DNA from 2 places in the Bacillus sp. D386 genome. Region 1 is predicted to be linked to the other one. Evidence: riboswitches for the same ligand, from Rfam matches in the RefSeq annotation. Region 1 holds a riboswitch; the other holds the start of a gene.
What was found. A riboswitch is a leader RNA that binds a small molecule or an ion and turns the genes downstream of it on or off. The one in region 1 is predicted to bind preQ1.

Region 1 (7,175 bases):
TTAATAGATTATATCCTATACCCTCAGAAAATTAACTAAAACAATTCGTGTTTTTTATTTTTCTCCAATTAATTATACCAGTATATCGTTATCTTAATCACGATTCATTTCACCTTACAATAGAATAAGCCCATGATTATGAAAATCACAGGCTTACTTTTTGGTTAGTTATTTCCACCAATTATCGTGAATGGATGCAGGCATTTGACGTTTGTGTTCTGTTTTTAAATATTGTTTTTCAATTTTTAATGCAGCTTCAGCATCGACTTTACGGCCTTCCAAATAGTCGTCAATCGTATCATATTTTAAGCCAAGCTCTGTTTCATCAGCTTGCTGCGGTTTATTATCCAGCAAATCGGCAGTCGGCTCTTTCATATAAAGTCTTTCCTCAGCTCCCAATTCTTTAAGCAATTCTCTGCCCTGGCGCTTAGAGAGACCCGATAAAGGAAGAACATCAGCTCCGCCGTCTCCATATTTTGTATAAAAACCTGTCACTGCCTCAGCAGCATGGTCTGTACCTATTACCAGAAGTCCATTTTGTCCACCAATGGCATATTGCGCAATCATACGAAGCCTTGCTTTCACATTCCCTTTATTAAAATCGGTTAATGCTTCATTAGTTGCTTCTTTGTATTGATCTGTAATGACATCGACAGTAGACTTGACATTAAAAGTAATACTTTCATCTGGTTTAATAAATTGCAGAGCACGCTGAGCATCATCTTCATCTTGCTGTACTCCATATGGAAGTCTGACAGCAATAAATTTAGCCGCAACCCCTTCCTCACGCAGTTCTTCCACAGCCATCTGAGCCAGACGTCCTGCCAATGTAGAATCCTGACCGCCACTGATTCCTAGAACAAATCCTTTTGCTCCGCTCTTCTTTAAGTAACTTTTTAGGAACCCAACTCTGTCTTTGATTTCTTCTTTAGGGTTTATTTCCGGTTTAACATGTAATGCTTCAATAATAACTGATTGTAAGCTCATTCCCATTCCTCCTTCAAACACCTATACTATTATTTTCCTTAAATGTTCTCTTTCTAACCTTTTATCATTAAATATATTTTACTCTTATATATAAATTTTTAAATAGCTCATTTAATTAAGAGTGTTATTTTTCATTCTAATACAACACTAATTGGTTCATTATGTAAAAGTTTGTGAATGAACGAACAATATCACGTTTGTAAAGTTGTTTTTAGTATTAACTTAAAAGGTTCACATATTTTTGTACAAAAAAAGAAACACAGGGATAATGCACCACATTATCAAGCATATGGTATATAAATAAGGTATAGAAAGTTACTGGAACTAAAAACCGCGGATTAGAGCCAGTTAAATCCATATGGGAGTGATTTAAAATGATGAATTGGTTACGAACTAATAAATATGCCTCCGGACTATTATTGATTATAAGACTGTATCTTGGTTATGAATGGATGATTCATGGATTTGAGAAAATTAAAGGCGGAGCATTTGATGCATCCGGATTCCTTGGAAATATTGTTGCTAATCCTGTAACTGGGCCAGACGGAGGGGCACTGTATCCGATTTATGGTTCATTCATTGAAAAATTTGCGATTCCTAACGTAGGGTTAATCAACATCTTAATTCCATGGGGAGAATTTCTAGTTGGGCTTGGGTTACTGCTTGGTGTCTTAACAACTACAGCTGCCTTCTTTGGATTATTAATGAATTTTATGTTTTTATTTGGCGGAACAGTATCTACTAACCCGCTCTACATCATACTGGGAATGGTTATTCTTGTAGCAGGTGCAAATGCCGGCCGATTCGGTGGAGACTATTACGTTCTTCCCTGGATTCGTAAAACTATCTTCAAAAAGGATGACATAAAACCAATCAATACAAAAAAATTAACTCCAAGTCGTTAAACTAACGATTAAATAAGAGACGACGCCGAGATTTCTCTCGGCGTCTTTTATTGATTTATGCCAGTCGATCATAACTATACGATGATGTTTCGAACATGATGCAACTACAATTCTTTGTTGACTAGGCATCTTATTATGCTTATGATTATTTGGTGTCTTCGGAAATACTAAACGTGGTTCGTAACCATCCCACGATAAAAAACTAAGGGAGAGAAAAAAATGAATATTAGAACGCTTGCTGTAAATGGAGTTTTGGCAGCCTTATATATTGCTGTCACTATAATCGTACAGCCAATCGCATTTTCGAACATTCAGTTTCGAGTACCTGAAATGTTCAATCACTTGATTGTATTTAATAAAAAATACATGTATGGGATTGTGATAGGAGTATTTATCTCTAACCTCTTTTTCTCATCAATGGGTGCATATGATTTAATATTTGGTGTTGGCCAATCCATACTAGCATTAACAATCACCATTCTAACCTTCCGATTTGTCCGCAATATTTGGGCAAGGATGGCTATTAATACATTCGTTTTTACTTTTACCATGTTCTTAATTGCTATAGAGTTAAATATTGTTTTGAAACTTCCTTTCTGGTTTGCATGGGCAACAACCGCAGCTGGAGAATTAGCAGTCATGACAATTGGTGCTCCAATTATGTATGCTCTCAATAAACGTATTAATTTCTCAAAATTAATCTGACTTAATAATCCAAGCTTGGTCCTTTATCGGATCAGGCTTTTTATTATGTAAAAATATTCCCTGAACATTTCAAAATCCTGCCACAAAAAAAATGCTTAATATGTAGTAAAGTAGGGTACATTTGAATTATAGAATATAGAAGGAGTGGATTATAGAATGGAAAAAAAATTAAAAGAATTAATAGATGGTTTAAATGAAGATCTAGCAAACGAATATGCTGCATCAATCATGTATTCTAGCTATGCGGCAATGGTTTCTGGTTTATACAGACAAACACTGAAACCTTTCTTTGAAGGTGAAATAGCCGATGAACAGGGACATGCTTTATATCTTGCAGAAAAAATCAGTACATTGGGTGGAACACCAACTGTAACACCAGCAGAAGTTAAACAAACCACTGATGTTAAGGTAATGCTTGAATCTGCCTATCAGGCAGAAAAAGATACAATAGATCGCTACGAAACACGCAAGAAACAAGCTGAGGAATTAGGCTTAACTGAATTAGTTGTCAAACTAGAAGATCTTATCTCCGATGAAACAGGCCATATGGAAGAGATTGGCCGCATTCTTAGTGACTCCAGATTTGATTAATTCTTAACAATCTGCAACATGTTTAACACAGGGATTGAACCGTGATTCTGACAAGCAGAATTACGGTTCTTTTTATAGCTATTACTTCGGTAATGGGATTTCAAATTCTGTCTTTTTACCATTAAATAAATCTTTACCTTCACTGTTTAGGAATGGCCCAAACTCCAATTTTAAATTTCGTGTAATTAAGAACAAATCCTTGTCTATTAAAAAGACATGAAGCTTTTCACTAGATGTTCCGGCAGCAATTTCTCCTTGTTGGCTCGGCTCCAGATTTGTTTCTGGCAGATAGGTTATTTGATTATCGTTCCCTCTTAAAAAAGAACGAATGGATTTAAATATTAATGGTTGTTTGAAATTGTTCACAAGCTTTATTTTCATGGTAAGTATGATACGGTCTCTTTCATTTAAATTTTTGAACTTTGATTTAGTTTCCTCTGATGGGGTTATCTCAGCATACTGTATACCTTCTAACGTAATGATTACGTCCTCAATATTTTTAGTGTCATACATTTTTAAATTTTCATATAGTATCTTTTTCACACCCATATTGCCAGAAGTAAATCGATCTTGATACACCTCAGAGGATACAGATGGCTCTTCTCCTTTTGATGCCACGCCATTTTTTGTTTCTTTATCTTCGGTACCTTCTTTATTATCCGTACTTACATCTTCTGTAGTTTGATTCTTTTTATTATCCTTATTTATCGTCTCTTCTTTTTCGCTTCCACATGCTGATACTCCTATAATAAGACATGCCAAAAATATAAACCTCAGTCCCTTTTGCACGATTCAACCTCCAATACTTTTTATTGTAAAATTGTAGTTAATCTATACATTTGCTTATGTCTTAATATTCTAAGCATAAACGCCCTTTTCCTATCTATCCCACATAATTGTTTTAACAGTGCAGTCGAAACAAAATAAAAAAGGATTGTCCGAGACAATCCTTATACTTTCTAGTCAATTATTACTTCGTAAAAATTTTCGTTACCAAAAGACCTGCCACAAAAGTTATACAACATAGCAGTATAGTACCTATTCCTGTTGGCAATCCAGGAACGATTACAAATATAGATCCAATAATCAACCCCATTATGACTGCAAACGTCATATGTGGATATGCCCTCAGTAAAAAGCTAATTGCTTTACTGCTCACAATAAAGCCAACCACTGCTCCAGCCCCTACAAGTATAATAATTGTAAAGTTTAAATCTGATAAAGCAGAAATAACAGTTGAATAAACACCGAGCAACAATAATATAAACGAGCCACTAATACCTGGAAGCAGCATAGCCATACTTGCAAGCCAGCCGGAAAAGAATAATCCAAGCCCAGATAAAAGCGTTACATCAGATATAACAACAGATTCATTCGGCTTCAGGAAACCTAGTGCTGCCATCATGATCGCGACCAAAACGACAACCACAAAATGCTTTCCTGTAAAGTGTTTTTTCACCTCTGCCTGTCTTATAATAAATGGCAGTACACCGATGATTAACCCTACAAAAAAGAATTGTGTCGGTTCATGATGATGCTCCAGCAAATAATCAATCAATCGGCTAAACGTCAGTATAGTAAACCCCATACCGATTGCGAGTGGCAATAAAAAGCCCAGATACCTTCTCCAATCACGGCTAAAAAAGCCACTGATTGATAATAATAAGCGATCATAAATACCTAATATAAACGCTATGGTTCCTCCACTTACACCGGGAATTAAATCACTGATTCCCATTAACATACCACGATATATGTTTTTCCATTCCATTATCTTCAGTCCTTATTTTTTTATTTCACTATAATAGTTTACAAAATAAGAACTAGTAAAAACAATGGCACATAATACAAATTTAATGATGCTTCTTTACTTCACTATAATAGATATAAAACATATCAATATAGCAATATAGCAATATCAAATAATGTCACATTTATACTTACTCTTATTACAATAACAACCATGCTAGAACTGCATGCTTTGCGAGAATGTCATCACCTTAACGACGAACCTGGAGTAATACCTTTCCTATTGTCTTCCTCGATTGTAGCAACTCATGTACCTTCGCTGCTTCCTCAATCGGATGGACTTCACCTATTATTAATTTTAATTTTCCCTCTTCTAAGAAAGAAAAAAGATCACGCATGCTCGGCAACAGCAATTCTGGTTTTTTCATAATTTGTGGAAGAAAGAATCCAATGACCGACTGGTTTCTCGCCATTAAGGATGAGGGGTGCATTACGGCCTGTTCTCCGCTTGCGACACCATATATCACTAATCTTCCGAACGTAGCTAAACATTTCAGTGTATCTTTAAAGACGTTTCCACCTGCCATTTCGAGCGCAACATTGACTCCACGGCCGTTTGTCGCTTCCAGCACGTCTTTATACCAGCCTTCTTTTGTATAGTTGATACAAACATCAGCTCCCAGAGAACGTGCAAGCTCCAGCTTTTCTTCTGTGCTGGCAGTTGCAATTACCTTACCGGCGCCCATTAATTTAGCCAATTGGACTGCTAAAGTCCCAACTCCTCCAGCTGCCGCATGAACGAGAACGGTTTCACCCTCTTGCAACTGCCCCATTGTTTTTAAAATATGGTAGGCACTCAACCCTTGTAGCGGGAGGGAGACCGCTTCTTTTAAATCCAGTTCTCCTTTCAGGAGGATCACGGACCGAGCGTCTGCAACAGCATACTCAGCATATCCTCCAGATTCAATCAGCGTGACCACTCTTGCTCCAATATTTACGTTCGTCACTTCTGAGCCAGTTTCGACTACAATCCCGGCAACTTCTGCTCCTGGCACAAAAGGGAGCTTGGTTGGTACAACATATTGGCCTTCGCGTCTGGCAGTATCTGCATAATTCACACCAACTACATGTATTTCAATTAATACTTCATGTGAACCAGGTTTCGGCCTATCTAATTCGACCATTTTTAATACTTCTGGTCCTCCGTACTCAGTAAATTGAATGGCTTTCATAATACATACTCCCTTTCTCTTATTTGCCGGTAAACTGCGGCTTTCTTTTTTCTTTAAATGCAGATACACCTTCTTGATGATCCTCCGTGGCTATCATCATCGTTTGAGTGATGCGTTCTCTCTCCAGGACATCTTCGATAGTGGCCGTAAAAGAATAATCAATCAGTTTTTTCATTTGCCCATATGCTTTTCCTGGACCATAGGATAGCATAGTCGCATATTGAATCGCTTCATCACGCAAAGCTTCTAAAGGTACAAGTTTATTAATAACCCCAAGTTCATATAAACGTTCTGCTGGTATCGGTTCAGCTGAAAAGAAAAATTGTTTTGCTAAGTGCGGACCAACTAAGCGTGGAAGGAAATAGGAACCTCCTGCATCCGAAATAAGGCCAACCTTTGAAAAACTTAAAGCGAACTTACTCCCCTCAGCGGCCACAATCAAATCACAGGCAAGCGCCAAATTAAAACCAGCCCCTGCCGCAAAACCATGTACCGCAGCAATAATAGGAGTTTCAATCTCCTTCATCGTTAAAATACATTCATTTATGACTCCTAAATACTCGTAGGTAGTAGCTGCTGATTTGGTTCCCATCGTTTTTACATCTCCGCCGGCACTAAACGCCCGGCCTGCTCCGTTTAAAATAATCACTTTCACATTAGGATTTTTATCAGCTTTTTTTAATTCACTAATTAGTCCTGTTATCATTTCCGGACTAAAAGCATTCAAGCTTTCAGGTCTATTTAATGTTAATACTAAAACTGAACCTATCTCTTTTATTAATAAGTGTTCCATCATCCATCTCCCTTTCTCTTTTACGTAATCATCCATCCCCCATCGACCAGTACATCTGTACCAGTCATGTATGAAGCTTCACTCGATGCTAAAAAGGCAATAACATTGGCTATTTCCTCACTGGTTCCTACTCTTTTCAATGCTGTGTTGCGTTCAATTGATTTAACAAACCTTTCATTCGTTAAAGACCATTCTGTCAACGGTGTTTCAACA
Region 2 (7,175 bases), on a different contig from region 1:
ACATATGAGATTCTCCTATGCAAATAATTACTCTGACTATTACCCGACACATCCGGGTGGAAAAGGGATCGGCCGGTCGATCGAGCCCAAAGTAATTGATTTAAATAAATTAGAAGATTGGAAGAGCAAGCTTCTCCCTCCTGCTATGGATACAAAAGGTTTCGTTATGACAGGACAGGATTTCGTTAAAGTGAATATGATCACCAGGTCCTGGGCAGGAAAAAGAGCTTCTTTAACACTTGGATGGCGATTAATTAAGCATAAATTATTCAAAAAAGATTATGCCGCATTAGGTAGAGCTTTAATAGCTCGATTGGCTCTAACTTACAAAGATTTAAACGGTGAAATTTGGCTTGATTCACCATTTGTTGATTTTATTTACGAAAATGATAAAGTAACAGGCCTAATCGTAAACAAAAACGGTAAACAAGTAACAATCAAAATCAATAAAGGCTTAATTTTTGGATCAGGTGGATTTTCTCGGGATCAAGAAAAGAGAGATAAATATCTTCCAAGTCCACAAGATGTGAGTTGGACAAGCTCACCAAAAGGTCAAACTGGTGATATTATTGAGCCTTTCGCAAAATTGAATGCGAAGTTTGGTTTAATGGACAGAGTTTGGGGTGCACCTACTGTCATTAATCATTTGGGTATGCCATTTTTCTTAGTAGCGGATAGAGGCTTGCCGAATATGATTATCGTTGACCAAGACGGAAATCGATATATTAATGAACCGACTCCATATCATGAATTCGTTGATAAAATGTATGAACATAATGAAAAAACAGACGGTAAAGCCATCACTTCCTGGATTATTTTAGATGCAAGAGCCAAGAAAAGATATATATTTACTGGCCTATTCCCCGGGCAAGATTTCCCTCAAGCATACTATGAGAATGGTGTTGTTTTGAAAGGAAATACAGTCGAAGAATTAGAAAACAAATTAAATATTCCACAAGGAAATTTAGTTAAAACAATGAACAGATTCAATGAATTTGCACGAAACGGAAAAGATTTAGATTTCCATAGAGGAGAAACACCACATGATCGATATTACGGCGATCCTTCTTTGCCAAATCCAAATTTACTTGAAATCAATGAGGCCCCCTACTATGCAATGAAAGTCTACCCAGGGGATATCGGCACTAAAGGCGGGGTAGTTACAGACGAATTAGCAAGGGTTGTCAAAGAAGACGGCACTGTATTTGATAATGTATACGCTTGTGGTAACTGCTCATCATCCATTATGGGGCATTCTTACCCTGGGCCAGGAGCAACATTGGGACCAGGTATGACCTTTGGTTACGTAGCTTCCATGCACTGTAAGGATAAAAAATAAGAGACTTTTTAAACCCAGACAAAAGCATTTGAACAGCTAAAGTTCTTATGCTTTTGTTATTTCTATCAATATCTTTCTTCTTTTATACAAAAGGAAAAATACCTCCATTTTTAAAATGGTTAACCGTACTAAAGACCGTTCCATGGTAATACAGACAAAAAGAACAACCAGATACTTGTTCTTTTTTACTCAGTGCTTCATTCACGTTTTTTAGATTCTTTGGAAATTCATATGCCAGTTCTCAAAAAAATTATTCATGTTGTTCTCCTCCTTCGTTCTTCATTAACGCAACATCTCTAACTGGAAATTATTTGTAAATGGAAATTACAGTAAAATACCTCTCCCTTCCATGCTATAATAAGATCCTAATTTCACCAAAGGAGTGCACAACAGTGATGAAGCGATTTTTCATTATTATGTTTGGAGCGTTGTTGTTGACGGCTTGTTCGAACGCAACAAAAGACACAAACAATGAAACAACTTCTACCACCACTAACGTTCAAGAAAACGATCAGCAGGAAGTCAACTTGGAATTCACCCAAGAAAAATATTATATCGAAACCGGTGATGACACGACCATTTACTACTATGCCGAACTGGAAAATACCAGCAACATCCCAGCAGTGTTGTATTCTTCTGACTTAGCGGCAGAAGACAAAGACGGAAATGTATTAGGTGCCCAAATGGGCGGAAGCAGTTACCCGCACATTGTCAATCCAGGGGAGAAAACCTATATTTCGAATACCCTCTTTATTGAAGAACCTATCAAACAAGAGAACATCGCCAAAGTGTATTGCGTGCCTGAGTATGACAAGGCATCTGAGGAATATGTCGGTGTTAATGTGGAAAACCCTGTATTAAAAGAAGATGAGTACAAAATGTACACAGTAACAGGCAAACTTGTGAATTCGACAGATGAAGAGTTTGATGCATCCTATGCAGCCGTTTTACTAGATGAAAATAACCAAATGGTCGCAGTCTTGTCAGGCTATGCGGACAGCTTGAAAAAAGGCCAACCAAAGCCATTTGAAACGTATGAATATCTGCCAGAAGCGGTAAAAGGAAAAGTCAAAAGTGTAAAAGTGATTTCCTGTAAACATTAAGAAATAAAAGCGGTTCCCTTGTGATCTGATTCAAGAAATTTAGACATATATAATTAGGCTGCTTCAAGACCTGAGTTCTGTATTCAACTGGACTCAGGTCTTTTAATTTCGCCTTCATTTGTTTTTGTGATTGTAATAATGGATATAGTCCGCCATTTCTTTCTCAAAATACTCCAAACTCTTAAATTCCCGGAGAAAAAGAAGCTCGGACTTCAATAAGCCCTTGACCGTATCGGAAAAGCCATTTGATAGTTCTTTTTGTTTATTGTACTTTTTTATACTTTCGCCAGATATTTTTCTTTATAAGACAACCCTTGCCCTAATAGATATGCACCAATCATTTGCATAACCGTTTTCACGATAATCTGACCAATAATTGCAGCTGGTACAGCTGACCAAGGAATATATCCAGCTCCTAATGGGCTTAGTCCTACAATGACGAACACAACTGAATCTAATAAACCACCAACCATTCCACTATAAAAGACACGCCAAGCCATCGGAAGTTTTAAACGTGTATAAATTTCTGTATCTGTTGTTTCTGCGATTAAGAATGATAGCGCAGAGGCTGCGACGATAATTAGAGTATCTCCTAATAAATAAGATGCAGTTGCTGATAATACTAAAGCTAAGAAAATAAAACCATAGGTCCTCTTACGACCAAGTTTATTTTGAACCAAATCACGGAAGATAAAGGTTGCACCAATTAAGAACGATCCCATTGGAATAATGAATATCCAAAATTCTAATGGAGCAAAGCGCGCTGTCAGTACATTTGCCGTTACAATTGATACTAAATAGAATAGAATGCGTATCATATTGATCCTCCTATATGCTGTTTGGTATGTAAATATGTGTGCATTCCTTGCAGACGCAGCTTACAAGCGGGACATTCACCACAGCCGTCCGCTTTAATACCGTGATAACACGTTAAGGTCTTTTCTTTCACAAAATCAAATGCACCTAATTCATCTGCTAAGGACCATGTTTCTGCTTTGTTCAACCACATTAAAGGTGTGTGTATAACAAAGGCTTCTTCCATTGATAAATTGATTGTGACATTAAATGATTTTATAAAAATATCACGACAATCTGGATATCCGCTAAAATCTGTTTCACAAACACCTGTAATAATATGCTTTGCACCAATTTGTCTCGCTAATACACCTGCAAAAGATAAAAATAATAAATTGCGACCCGGTACAAACGTTGATGGCAACTCTCCTTCCGCACCATCCTTCACCTCAATATCAGCGCGTGTTAATGCATTCGGAGCAAGTTGATTAAGTAATGACATATCTAAAATATGATGATGGACGTTTAATTCATTAGCGATTTGTTTTGCACATTCAATTTCTAATGCATGTCGTTGCCCATAATTAAATGTCACAACCTCTACCTCTCCAAAATTTTTCATTGCCCAGAACAAGCATGTCGTACTATCTTGTCCGCCGCTAAACACGACTAATGCTTTTTCTTGCTTCATGATCTTTCCCCCTCCCAAGATAAAAGGATTTTAACGAATTGTGGTAACACTCAGTTAGCGATTATCAATTTTTTCGGGATATAAATCGTGATTCATTAAGCGATGATTTGCGATTTCTTCATATTTCGTACCTGCACGGCCATAGTTACACCAAGGGTCGATTGATATACCCCCGCGTGGAGTAAATTTGCCCCATACCTCGATATAACGAGGATCCAGCAGTTTAATTAAGTCATTCATAATGATATTGACACAGTCTTCGTGGAAGTCTCCATGATTGCGGAAACTAAATAAATATAATTTTAGTGACTTACTTTCTACAATTTTTTTATTTGGAATATACGAAATATACATGGTCGCAAAATCCGGTTGCTGCGTAATTGGGCAAAGACTTGTAAACTCAGGGCAATTAAACTTAACAAAGTAATCACGGTCTGAATGTAAATTATCTACAGACTCTAATACTTCAGGTGCATAATTAAATGCATACTTCACATTTTGATTTCCCAATAACGTTAAATCCTCTAATCCTTCTGTTTGTTGTCGACCAGACATAAATAACCCTCCTTGAATTAGATATCTAATCATTCCAAGGAGGGCCATACTCTTTTTCTATAAAAATAACTACTTAGAAAGTCAAAAAAGCCACGTCCAATATATGGACATGGCGAGAATGACATGTATCCATAGTTTTTTATAGAGGGTATCCGCTATGAACCTCTCCTGAAAATCTTCAGATATTATTTTAATTACATCTTATCATATCACACCCGATAATGGTTATAAAAGGAAAAAAGTTAACAGATGTAAGTTGAATCACGGGTGTTTCATAAAATATGGAGCTGAGCTAAAAATGATAAACACAAGTTAGACGATAAAAGTATTTTGGCAATTTTACACAAATAAATGGCCAGATGACTATTATCTAAAGGTTTGATGGTTTATTAATCAAACTCAATTATTTCTTTCTCCTTCGGTTTTTCATATCATACGAACCAGACTTGTATACAAGTTCTTGTATCGCTATTACTGGTTATGTTACTATTTTATATACTTATATTACGTATCGGAGGAAACATATATGATTATCGATCAGTTATCAAATGCTCCATTATATGATGGAGTGCATCCTAGATTAAAGAAAGCCTTCGCTTTTTTAATGGAAAATGATTTGCAAGCCTTGCCGGTAGGAAAGTATGAAATTGAAAATGACAAGGTCTTCGTAATGATTCAAGAGTATGAAACAAAGCTCATTGAAGACTGTCGCCTGGAAGCTCATTACTCATATACGGATATCCAATACGTCATTAAAGGCGAGGAAAGAATGGTTTATACAAATAAGGAAGATACAGAAGTCGTAGAGGAACAAAAAGAAAATGATGTTATGTTCTTGAATGGCGAGGGTAATCATCTTATCGTGAAAGAAGGATGTTTTGCTGTGTTTATGCCCCAAGATGCTCATATGCCAGGTGTTTGTGTGCAACAACCGCAAACTGTAAAAAAAGCAGTAGTAAAAGTATTGTGTGATTAATGGAAGAGGCAAAATCAATTCATGATTTTGCCTCTCTTAATCTTTGTCGTGATTGCGGAAAGTTTTTCAACGACCTAACTAACACTCCTATATCTGGCACTCGTTATCTTGGAAAGTGGTCTACTTTCTTTCATTTAATAGTTGAGGGTTACACCTTGCCGAAGATTGCCAAAAGACTAAAAATCCATTTGTCTACCGCATTTTACTGGCGACATAAGGTGCTTTTTGCCCTTCGTTCATTGAGATTTCAAACTTTAAAAGGAATTTTCGAAAGCGATGAGACCTTTTTCAAAGAGTCTTTCAAAGGCCGAGAAGTAATTGATAGAAAGGCTAAGAAGCGTGGAGGTAGAGATGAACCAGCCTCAAACATATTTCTACAAGTAGGGGGTGAACAGTTTAGCGGACGGGATCATTTGTCCCACTGCCCCTTACGTTCTACCCTGGCTACTGATAGATTAAATTCAAATGAAAAAAGTTCAACCAGAAAGTTCTGGCTGAACTATATAATACGAACCTGCCCCTTTACTTCAACAAGATATTCAACCACAAAAAAGCATTAATCTTTCTAGGATGAACGCCACTGTTTAATAATTTGGGATCTAACCTGTCCCACTGCTCGGGCAGGAATCGCCCGTCTTTCACTGCCATCCTGTCTTTGTATAATCAACATTGATATATAAAAGATCCTTATTTATAAATTTCTAGCAGCGTCTTTTATAGCCAAATCTCCGAGGAATGAATTTGTTTATTTATTTTTACCGTTTTTTTCGTTGCCGTGTTTAAAGTTCCCTGTAATTTTAGCTAATAAAAGCTGTACTTCCATTATATCTTCTGCTGCATTTAATTTTTCTATAAGTTGCGCAGCCTTCCCATCCTTTACAATTTTGATTTGCTTGCCTTCGTAATAGATGATCACTGTCCCTTTTTTCGTTATTTGGTAATTGAATGGCTCTTCCTTTAATCTGTTGCGTTTATCTATTTCACTCACCATATTACCCCCTAATCGTTCGACAAAATAGCTTACAAGCCATTTTGTATAAATATATTCTCTTTGAGGACATTCTTTCTTGAACTTAATTATAATGCCTTGGTCAAGCTTGATGTCTTTATATATGTCGTTTATTTTCCCGGTGGTATGTAAAACCATTATTATATATATGTCTTTAAAAATAATATAAGTCCTTTTTTCGCTAACCTGCCCCGTTTGTTCAATAAGCTACTATAATCTAACCGTACCATAAAATGGATATAAACCAGCCTTTTTTATAAAGCAACAATCTTTACGAAAACAGCCTATTTTTAAGACGAAGAGTATTTAAAATGGCTTCGATTTGAGAGAACATATTGAAGTTTGACGAACGACAAGCCATCTTGAAATGCTAAAAATCCCTTTTCTCCTAGCAGAAAAGGGATTTGGATTTTGGCTAAAAGACCTTTTTGAAAGTGGTTGAAGCATGGTCGGTCAAAATGTGTGCGGTAGATGAAAGCATATTCCCGACAATAAAGGATAAGAAAGACAACTTATGTTGAATAACGAATTCCTCTAAATGATTGATATAAATTTCATATGGCACATCTGTCAGGATACTCATCGCTCCTGCTCCCAGCATGATCCAAGCCATCACATACAGATATCTGATGATATCTCCAATCACATACCCATGTGTCCAGATGGAGCGATGCTTAAATTTTTGGTAGGGAATCCACATGAACCGT

Region 2: another riboswitch for preQ1. It lies ahead of queF (preQ(1) synthase); the one in region 1 lies ahead of FHY45_RS17620 (QueT transporter family protein).

The regions. Positions count from the first base shown of each region.
Region 1 is NZ_VEMV01000006.1:53,263-60,437, forward strand. It holds gene nadE (ammonia-dependent NAD(+) synthetase) at 169-987, opposite strand; gene FHY45_RS17615 (DoxX family membrane protein) at 1,362-1,892, shown strand; PreQ1 riboswitch class I at 2,060-2,104, shown strand; gene FHY45_RS17620 (QueT transporter family protein) at 2,112-2,597, shown strand; gene FHY45_RS17625 (ferritin-like domain-containing protein) at 2,754-3,188, shown strand; gene FHY45_RS17630 (hypothetical protein) at 3,270-3,977, opposite strand; gene FHY45_RS17635 (DUF368 domain-containing protein) at 4,159-4,959, opposite strand; gene FHY45_RS17640 (quinone oxidoreductase family protein) at 5,189-6,169, opposite strand; gene FHY45_RS17645 (enoyl-CoA hydratase/isomerase family protein) at 6,189-6,998, opposite strand; gene FHY45_RS17650 (SDR family NAD(P)-dependent oxidoreductase) at 6,983-7,175, opposite strand, start outside.
Region 2 is NZ_VEMV01000003.1:360,467-367,641, reverse strand. It holds gene FHY45_RS10620 (FAD-dependent oxidoreductase) at 1-1,339, shown strand, start outside; gene FHY45_RS10615 (hypothetical protein) at 1,732-2,442, shown strand; partial or broken gene FHY45_RS20935 (IS3 family transposase) at 2,507-2,667, opposite strand; gene FHY45_RS10605 (VUT family protein) at 2,718-3,257, opposite strand; gene queC (7-cyano-7-deazaguanine synthase QueC) at 3,257-3,928, opposite strand; gene queF (preQ(1) synthase) at 3,983-4,483, opposite strand; PreQ1 riboswitch class I at 4,609-4,655, opposite strand; gene FHY45_RS10590 (NanQ anomerase/TabA/YiaL family protein) at 5,010-5,459, shown strand; partial or broken gene FHY45_RS10585 (transposase) at 5,501-5,815, shown strand; gene FHY45_RS10580 (hypothetical protein) at 6,205-6,447, opposite strand; gene FHY45_RS10575 (metal-binding protein) at 6,884-7,175, opposite strand, start outside.